DNA from 2 places in the Niveispirillum sp. genome. Region 2 is predicted to be linked to the other one. Evidence: predicted binding sites of a transcription regulator. Region 2 holds the regulator's gene; the other holds the start of a gene.
What was found. Region 2 encodes PhoB, which activates phosphate uptake and scavenging genes when phosphate is short. Its sites were predicted from a motif close to TNTCATAAAACTGTCA; they were not measured.

Region 1: a site for PhoB is predicted at 1,509-1,524, ahead of ACT6Q8_RS02450 (MlaE family ABC transporter permease). Genes of this name have one in related genera too.

The regions. Positions count from the first base shown of each region.
Region 1 is NZ_JBQVOH010000001.1:504,116-509,147, reverse strand. It holds gene ACT6Q8_RS02455 (2-isopropylmalate synthase) at 1-1,147, opposite strand, end outside; gene ACT6Q8_RS02450 (MlaE family ABC transporter permease) at 1,698-2,468, shown strand; gene ACT6Q8_RS02445 (ABC transporter ATP-binding protein) at 2,465-3,271, shown strand; gene ACT6Q8_RS02440 (DUF2336 domain-containing protein) at 3,397-4,590, opposite strand; gene ACT6Q8_RS02435 (MarR family winged helix-turn-helix transcriptional regulator) at 4,592-5,032, opposite strand, start outside.
Region 2 is NZ_JBQVOH010000001.1:208,467-213,498, forward strand. It holds gene pstA (phosphate ABC transporter permease PstA) at 1-1,030, shown strand, start outside; gene pstB (phosphate ABC transporter ATP-binding protein PstB) at 1,033-1,836, shown strand; gene phoU (phosphate signaling complex protein PhoU) at 1,884-2,609, shown strand; gene phoB (phosphate regulon transcriptional regulator PhoB) at 2,651-3,358, shown strand; gene ACT6Q8_RS00995 (pyridoxal-phosphate dependent enzyme) at 3,456-4,823, opposite strand; gene ACT6Q8_RS01000 (hypothetical protein) at 4,905-5,032, opposite strand, start outside.

The sequences.
Region 1 (5,032 bases), 300 kb from region 2:
CGATGATGTCTTCGTCGTAGATATCCTTCTTGCGGTCGGCCAGATCCTTGAACCGACCGAACGCGTCATTCACCGCATTCTCACCCAGATCGTCATAGCCCAATTCCTTCAGCTTGGCGCGGAAGGCGGCACGGCCCGAATGCTTGCCCATGACCAGCGACGACCGGTTCAGACCCACCGATTCCGGGGTCATGATCTCATAGGTCTCGGCGTGCTTCAGCATGCCGTCCTGATGGATGCCGCTTTCATGGGCAAACGCATTGGCGCCCACGATGGCCTTGTTGGGCTGCACCTGGAAACCGGTGATGGTGGAAACCAGACGGGAAATGCGGGTGATATGCTCGGTCTTGATGCCCGTGGTGCAACCGATCAGGTCATGGCGCGTCCGCAGCGCCATCACGATCTCTTCCAGCGACGCATTACCCGCGCGCTCGCCCAGGCCATTGATGGTGCATTCCACCTGACGCACGCCGGCACCGATGCCGGCCAGGGAGTTGGCGACAGCCAGGCCCAGATCATTATGACAATGGACAGAGAAGATGGCCTTGTCGGAATTGGGGACGCGGGTCATCACGTCCTTGAACATGGCGGCATATTCTTCGGGCAGGGCATAGCCGACCGTGTCGGGGATATTGATGGTGGTGGCACCGGCCTTGATGGCCGCCTCCACCGTGCGGCACAAGAAATCGCGGTCAGAGCGGGAGCCATCCTGTGCCGACCATTCCACATCGTCGGTCAGGTTGCGGGCATAGCCGACATAATCGATGGTGCGCTGCAACACCTCCTCTTCCGTCATCTTCAACATGTAGTTCATGTGGACGGGGCTGGTGGAGATGAAGGTGTGGATGCGCTTGCGCTGCGCCAGCTGCAACGCCTCTGCGGCGCGGTCGATATCGGCGCGGGCCGTGCGGGCCAGCGCTGCGATGGTGGCATTCTTGACGGTGCGGGCCACTTCGCGCACGGCCTCAAAGTCACCGTTCGACGCGATGGGGAAACCGGCCTCGATCACGTCGACGCCCATTTCCTCCAACACCGTGGCGATGCGCAGCTTTTCATCCAGGTTCATGGAACAGCCGGGCGCCTGCTCGCCATCGCGCAGGGTGGTGTCGAAAATGATGACGCGGTTGCTGTCGCGGGTGATGCTCATGTCCTGGTCCCTTGCGGCACGTCGGGTACGGTCCTGTCAGGGGCACCGCACCGAAATCGATAAAAGGAATATGTGGTTTCGGCAGCACCGATCCGGCGCCTCTTCCCCTGATCGCGGGCCGCGCCGCAGCGAGGGCGGCACGACATCGGGCGCTCAGGGGGTGATTAGTCGTAGGGTGGCGGCCAGGACAAGGCGGCCGCGACGAATGGAAGATGCAGACAGGCCAACGGCGCGGGCGGTGAGGCCCGTGCTGTTTTGCTGTTCCGTCATCTGGTCTGCCGCCATCACGGGGGGACCGTCCATCCGTAAAAGGTTTCAAGCGACGGCGAACCCACTGGGAACACCGACAGCTCTTTTCATGTTTCGGTTTTAAGGCGAAATCACCGACGCGGCAAGAACCTTCATAGGGAAAGAAATGCAAAGGCTCCATGCGGGACTGGCTTGGGTGCGGCGCAATATGGCATGTGCCCTCCTCCCCTCGACATTGACAGAACACACCCCATTGTCTAGCGATGGGACGGGTTCCGCTCCCAAGCAGAAGGCCAGGTAGATGAATTTCCTCAGCGCGATCGGTCGTGCCACCTTGACCTTTCTGGAGGCGACGGGGCGGCTGGCCCTGTTCACCCTCACGGCCCTGGCCCATTGCCTGCGCCCGCCCTTCTATTTCCGGCATATTGGCCGGCAGATGGTGGAGATCGGCTATTACAGCCTGCCCGTCGTCGGCCTGACCGCCGTGTTCACGGGCATGGTGCTGGCGCTGCAAAGCTATTCCGGCTTCTCCCGCTTCTCCGCCGAAAGCGCCATCGCCACCGTCGTGGTCTTGTCGATCACGCGCGAACTGGGGCCGGTTCTGGCCGGGCTGATGGTGGCGGGGCGCATCGGGGCCGCCATGGCCGCGGAACTGGGCACCATGCGGGTGACGGAACAGGTGGACGCGCTGACCACGCTCTCCACCAATCCTTATAAATATCTGGTGGTGCCGCGCCTGATCGCCGGCACCACCATGCTGCCCATCCTGGTGATGGTGGCCGATATCATCGGCGTGTTCGGCGGCTATCTGGTGGCCGTCTACCGGCTGGGTTTCAATGCTTCCAGCTATATCAACAATACCTGGCAGTATCTGGAATTCATGGATGTGGTATCCGGCCTGGTGAAGGCTGCGGCGTTCGGCTTCGTCATCTCGCTGATGGGCTGTTACCACGGCTATAATTCGCGCGGCGGCGCGCAGGGCGTGGGGGCCGCCACCACCAATGCCGTGGTGTCCGCCTCCATCCTTATCCTGGTCATGAACTACCTGCTGACGGGGATCTTCTTCTCATGACGATGGCACCCTTGGAACTGACTCAGGATATGGATGTGCCGAAGATCTCGCTAAAAGGCGTGAAAAAGGCGTTCGGGCCCAAGGTGGTGCTGGACGGCGTCGACCTGGATATCCAGCGCGGCGAAAGCGTGGTGATCATCGGCGGCTCGGGCACCGGCAAGTCCGTGCTGCTGAAAAGCATCCTGGGCATCCTGCAGCCCGATGCCGGCAGCATCCGTATCGATGGGGAGGATACGACCCATATCACGGGCCGCGACCGTGAACGCGCCATGGCCAAGTTCGGCATGCTGTTCCAGGGGGCCGCCCTGTTCGACAGCTTACCTGTCTGGGAAAACGTGGCGTTCGGCCTGATGCAGGGGCAGCGCGTGGGCCGGAAAGAGGCACGGGAGCGTGCCGTCGCCACCCTGGGTGCCGTCGGCCTGGGCCCTGATGTCGCCAACCTGTCACCCTCGGAACTGTCGGGCGGCATGCAGAAGCGCGTGGGCCTGGCCCGCGCCATCTGCACCAACCCGGAGATCATCTTCTTTGACGAGCCGACCACGGGCCTGGACCCGATCATGGCCGATGTCATCAATGACCTGATCGTGAAATGCGTGAAGGATCTGGGCGCCACCGCACTTTCCATCACCCATGACATGGCCAGCGCCCGCAAGATCGCCGACCGTATCGCCATGCTCTACAAGGGCAAGCTGATCTGGGTGGGCCCGGTGTCGGAGATCGACAATAGCGGCAACGCTTACGTCGATCAGTTCATCCATGGCCGCGCCGAAGGCCCGATCCAGATGCAGATTCGGGCGTTTTAAGCGTTCCCTCAGGCGTCGGGCGCCCGCATTTGCGGGCTTGGGCTTACGCCACGTGGCGCGGGCCGGCCGGCGCCGGCCTCCAAAGGCATGAGTGGAACCTCGTGCCTTTGGTAAAATGTTTTGCCTCACTTCTTCGGAACGTTGCCCCGCAGCGGGATGAACGGCATGCCAGCCACATCCATGGCGGCATCCACCATGTCATCGTCCTTACGATCGAACAGTTGGAGCAGCAGGTTATCCATGGCCCGCTCTTCCGACTGCCCACATTCCGCATAAATGCGGCCCAGGGCTTCGGTCTGGAACGCGTCGCGCCCCTCCGCACCCCCGCGATAGCCGAGCGTCTTGGCCACCCGCATGGCAACCTGGAAGGGCGCGAACAGGTGCTTGGGCACATGGGCATGGTCGAGCAGGGCCTTCATGCCATCCCATTTGCCGTCCAGCAGCAGTGCCATGGCATTGGCCTTGCGCACGCGCGACTTCGTGGAAATCCCTGCCGCGAAGAAATCGAAATCCCCGGCGCAGAGCGTGCGCAACAGCAGGGGGACGCTAAGGCGGCCCTGCTCATGCAGATGCACGGCCAGCGCATCGCCATCCATGCCGGGCTTGGAAACAGGCCGCAGCAGGGCCAGGGTCGCTGAATCCCTTCCATGCGCCGCCAGTTCGGCGGCAATCACGGGCGACAGACGGTACCGTTCCACCAGATGGGCCCGCACCTTGTCCGACACATGCGCCACCAGCCGCTCCACCACACTGGCCGGCAGCGTCGCGCGCCCGGCCAGCGGTTCGGCCACCAGTGGCACATGGGCATAGCGGTCGGCCAGGGAAAGCAGCGAGGCATCGGACAACGCCGCCCCCTCATTCCCGGCCAAGGTCGCAACCACGGCCAGATTACCAACCGCCGCCAGGGCACCCGACACCGCCTCTGACAAGGTCTGACGGGCGGCGATGGCCATCTGCTTATCGGCCCGCCCCTGCCCGATCACTTCCAGCAGCAACGCATCGCCCACCGCCTCCCCATGCCGCAGCAGGGGAAAGGCAACGGAGGTAACGTCCAATGCCAGGTCGCGGGCCAAACCGTCGGACAGGAATGGGCTGTTATAGATCTGCCAGGCCACCGCCTCGCGCACCTGCTGTACCGCGTCATGGGCCAGACGGTGCAGGAGATCCTGCACCAGCGCCTGACCGGACTCGGCCAGAACCGCCTGCTCCGCCGTGCGCAGCAGTTTGGACAGCATCTGGATACGGGCCTCGGGGGAACGGTCCTGCGCCAGTTGATCGACATCAGCAGGGGTCAGGGCCGTCGGCTTGTCGTGTTTCATCCTAGACCTCCCCACCGGCCAGCACCGGCCCGGCATCGATCGCATCAGCACGGATGACATCCGCCCAGGATTGCTCCAGCCGATTAAGAAGGCGGTAGGCAGCCAGCAGGTCGGCCTCCCCCTCACCATCGCGGGCCAGGGCCAGGACATGGCCCATCTCGACCCGCCGCAATTCACGGCACAGCGCCATACCGGCTTCGGTCAGGCACAGCCGCGCCGATCTGCGGTCATCCTGCGGCCCCGGCCCCTGCACCAGACCGGCCTGCACCAGCGCGCGCAGATTGCCGGCCGCAGCCGCGCCCAGATAATGGCCCCGTTCGATCAGCTCCTGCACAGTTGGGCTGCTATCGCCGATGGTCAGCAGCATCAGCCCCTGCACAGGCGTGACATGGGCGCTCTGAAGCCGCTCCAGCTCAATCCGGACCACGTCCAGAAACCGGCG
Region 2 (5,032 bases):
GTTCCAGACCCTGGTGACCGACGCGCTGTACAAGGCGTTCCCGGACGTCACGGGCCGGACGGAGAAGCGCGACCTGCGCGGTCTGGTCAGCCCCGTAGCCGGTGTTCGCCTGGGCCAGATGCTGGACAAGAACCCGGCCCTGGTTGGTCAGACGATTGAGGTCTGGCTGCCCGCGTCCGACGGTATCAACCAGATCGTCAAGGGCGGCATCGACCGCGACCTGCCCGAGATTGAGCGTCCGATCAACGACAAGCAACTGGCCTGGTTCGACAGCCTTCAGCAGCGTGGAGACGTGAAGTCGGCCTTCAATACCACCTTCTTTACCGCCAGCGACAGCAACTACCCTGAATTGGCAGGCTTGCTTGGTGCGGCGGTAGGGACGCTGTTGACGATGCTGGTCACGCTGGCCATCTCCCTGCCCATCGGCGTTGCTGCGGCGGTCTATCTGGAAGAATTCGCGCCCAAGAACCGGTTTACCGAGATCATCGAGGTGAACATCAACAATCTGGCGGCCGTGCCCTCCATCGTGTTCGGTCTGCTGGGTCTGGCGGTGTTCCTCAACTTCTTCGGTATGCCGCGTTCTGCCCCGCTGGTCGGTGGTCTGGTGCTGGGCCTGCTGGTGCTGCCCACCATCATCATCGCCAGCCGCGCGGCGCTGAAGGCGGTTCCGCCGTCAATCCGCGAGGCAGCGCTGGGCATGGGCGCCTCGCGCCTGCAGACGGTGATGCACCATGTGCTGCCGCTGGCCATGCCGGGCATCATGACGGGCACCATCATCGGCATGGCCCATGCTGTGGGTGAGACGGCACCGCTGCTGATGATCGGTATGAATGCCTTCGTCACGTCGGCACCCGATAGCCTGCTAGCCAGTTCCTCGGTCCTGCCCGTGCAGATTTTCATCTGGGCGGACAAGCCGGAACGCGGCTTTGTCGAACTGACCTCGGCCGCCATCCTTGTGCTGCTGGCCTTCCTGATCCTGATGAACGGTGCCGCCATCTGGCTGCGCAAGAAATTCGAACGTCGGTGGTAACAATGGACAGCATGACCCTGAACAAGCCTGTACAAGCCGCCGTCACCCAGCCGGTGAAGGTGTCGGCCCGCGACGTGAAGGTCTATTACGGCGCCAAGCGCGCCCTGCACGGCGTCAATGTCGATATCTACCAGAACGAGGTTCTGGCCATGATCGGCCCCTCGGGCTGTGGCAAGTCCACGTTCCTGCGGACCCTGAACCGCATGAACGACACGATCGATATCTGCCGCGTCGAGGGCAAGATCCTGCTGGATGGCGAGGATATCTACGATCCCAAGCTGGACGTGGTGCAGCTGCGCGCCCGGGTCGGCATGGTGTTCCAGAAGCCGAACCCGTTTCCGAAGTCGATCTATGAAAATGTGATCTACGGGCCGAAGCTGCATGGCCTGGCCACCCGCAAGGACGAGTTCGACGCCATCGTCGAAACCTCGCTAAAGCGCGCCGGCCTGTGGAACGAGGTCAAGGATCGCCTGCATGAGCCGGGCACCGGCCTGTCGGGTGGTCAGCAGCAGCGCCTGTGCATCGCGCGCGCCGTTGCCGTCAGCCCGGAAGTCATCCTGATGGATGAGCCCTGCTCGGCCCTTGACCCCATCGCCACCGCGCATATCGAAGAGCTGATCGACGAACTGCGCGAGAGCTTCACCATCGCCATCGTCACCCACAACATGCAGCAGGCCGCCCGCGTGTCGCAGCGCACGGCCTTCTTCCACCTGGGCGATCTGGTGGAGGTCGGTGACACGGAAGAGATTTTCACCAACCCGCGCGACGAGCGCACCCAGGGGTACATCACCGGCCGTTACGGTTGATACCTGTCCCCCAACCAACGCTCTTTACGCTTTGAGGGTTTACGTCCATGTCGCCGACCGAACATACCGTCAAGTCCTTTGAGGCGGAATTGCAGCGCCTGTCCAACCTGATCGCCCAGATGGGCGGCGTGGTGGAGGCGCAGGTGGAAGCGGCCGTGCAGGCCGTGGGCCGCCGCGATGTCGAAGGCGCCACCAAGGTCATGCAGGGCGATGCCCGCCTGGATGAGTTTGAACGCCAGATCGAACATGATGCCATCCGCATGCTGGCGCTGCGCGCACCGGTCGGCGTGGATTTGCGTGAGGTGCTGGCGGCGCTGAAAATCTCCGCCGATCTGGAGCGCACGGGCGACTATGCCGCCAATATCGCCAAGCGCTCCATCGCGCTGGCCCAGCTTCCCGTGATGCGCCCGGCCGGGACCATCCCGCGCATGGGCCGTCTGGTGCAGGAAATGCTGAAGGATGTGCTGGACGCCTATATCGACCGCGATGTCGACAAGGCCGTGGCCGCCTGGCACCGAGATGAAGAGCTGGATGACCTCTATACCAGCCTGTTCCGTGAGGTCCTGACCTATATGATGGAAGACCCGCGCAACATCACCCCCTGCACGCATCTGCTGTTCATTGCCAAGAACCTGGAACGCGCCGGCGACCATGCGACGAACATCGCGGAGACCGTGCATTTCCTGGTCCGGGGCCAGCCGCTGACGGCGGAACGGCCCAAGGGCGACAAGTCCAGCTTCACCATCATTGAACCGGTCGAGGGCGAGGGCTGAGTTAGCCCCGCCCCGCCACCATCTAGCGCCAAGGGACCCCGATGAACGCCGCCTTGAAGCCGCTGATCCTGGTTGTTGAAGACGAGGCCGACCTCGTCACGCTGCTGTCCTACAACCTGGAACGCGAAGGGTTCCGGGTCATCACCGCCGGTGACGGGGAAGAAGCCCTGTTGCTGGCCGATGAGCGCAGCCCGCATCTGATCCTGCTGGACTGGATGCTGCCGCTGATGAGCGGGCTGGAGGTCTGCCGCCAGTTGCGCCGCAATCCCAAGACCCGTGAGACGCCCGTCATCATGCTGACGGCACGTGGGGAGGAGGCCGACAAGGTCCGCGGCCTGAATAGCGGGGCGGATGATTACCTGTCCAAGCCGTTCAGCCCCACCGAACTGGTCGCCCGCATCCGCGCCGTCCTGCGCCGTGCCTCGCCGGGTCTGGCGGAAGAACTGCTGCGCTTCTCCGACATCTCCATGGATCTGGCGGCGCACCGCGTGCGGCGCGGGGGCCGGGATATCCATCTGGGGCCGAAGGAATTCGCCCTGCTGCGCCATTTCATGCAGCATCCGGGGCGGGTTTTTTCGCGTGAACAGTTGCTGGACATCGTCTGGGGCCACGACGTCTATGTCGAGCTGCGCACCGTGGACGTGCATATCCGCCGGCTGCGCAAGGCGCTGAACGAGACGGAAGAACAGGATGTGATCCGCACCGTTCGGTCGGCGGGTTATGCGCTGGATAACAAGACGACGATGTGAGTTTTGATGGGCGTCGCATGCGGGCATTCGCCCTTATGCGACCTACGGTTCAGACGTAGGTCGCATAAGCGCAAGCGCATGCGACGTGTGGCAACCCCTATCCCAACTGCCGGCGCAGATGGTTCAGCACGTCGGTGCGGGTCAACAGGCCCAGGAACACCGGGCCGTCCATGATGATGGCCACCATGTTGCGGTTGAACAGGGCGCGCAGGTCGGCCATGGTCGCGGTCACGGGCAGGGTTTCCAGACGGTTGACCATGGCCGTATAGACCTTGTCGCGGAACCGCGCCGGGTCCTTTTCGACATGCAGCAGCAGGTCGCTTTCATCCAGGATGCCGATCACCCGTTCGCCTTCCATCACGGGAAGCTGTGACACGTCGGAAATCCGCATCCGCTTGTACGCGGTCAGCAGCGTATCCTCCGGCCCCACCGTCACCACCTGGCCCTTGTCGAAGCGGCGGGTCATCAGGTCGCGCAGGTCATTGTGCCGTTCGCGCGGGGTGAAGCCGTGATCTTCCATCCAGGCATCGTTGAACATCTTTGACAGGTACTTGTTGCCCGTGTCGCAGACAAACGTGATGACCTTCTTGGGCGTCGTCTGCGCCCGGCAATATTTCAGCGCCGCCGCGAACAGCGTGCCCGATGAGGACCCGGCCAGGATGCCCTCCAGCCGCAGCAGGTCGCGCGCGGCGTTCAGGCTTTCGGTATCGCTGACATAGTAGGCGGCCTTGGCGTACTGAAGGTCGCAGATGGGGGGCACGAAATCCTCGCCCACGCCTTCGACCACCCAGGAACCGGGTTCGTCATGCGTGCCCTTGTTCACCAGATCGGCGATGATGGACCCCACCGGGTCGGCGATGACCATGGCGGTCTTTGGGCTGGCCTTGGCGAAGAAGGTGCCCAGGCCCGTGAAGGTGCCGCCAGAGCCGATGCCGGCCACCACCGCGTCGATGTCGCCGCCCATCTGGTCCAGCATCTCCGGACCCGTCCATTCCTCATGCGCGCGGGGATTGGCGGGGTTGGCGAACTGGTTCACATAGAAGCTGCCGGGGATTTCATTCGACAGGCGTTCGGCAATGTCCTGGTAATAGGCGGGGTGGCCCTTGCCCACATCCGACCTTGTGATGTGGATCTGTGCACCCAGGGCGCGCAGATTGTTGATCTTTTCGGTGGCCATCTTGTCCGGGATGACCAGGATCAGGCGGTAACCCTTGGCCGCACAGACCAGGGCCAGACCCAGGCCGGTATTGCCTGCCGTCGCCTCGATGACCGTGCCGCCGGGGGCCAGCTTGCCCTCTGCCTCCGCCGCCTCGATCATCTTGAGCGCGATACGGTCCTTGATGGAGCCGCCGGGATTCTGGTTCTCCAGCTTCAGATACAGCTCGCACGGGCCGGTATCGAAACGGGTGATACGGACGATCGGGGTGTTGCCGATCATGGACAGGATGGCGGGTGCGCCGGACATGTTTCCCCCCTGGGGCAAATGGTTTTGCCCTAAGGGAACCGCATCCTCAAACCACCCGCAAGGGGGTGTGAAATAACGAAATCAAGCTGCGGCGCGGGTGCGATCCGCGCACGATTCCGGCGGAATTGGCCGCCCATCCGCATTGATCAAACCCGCCTGGAAAAGCGCTTCGACATTATCGGTCAGATTCTCAGCGCAGGCTGGCCGTT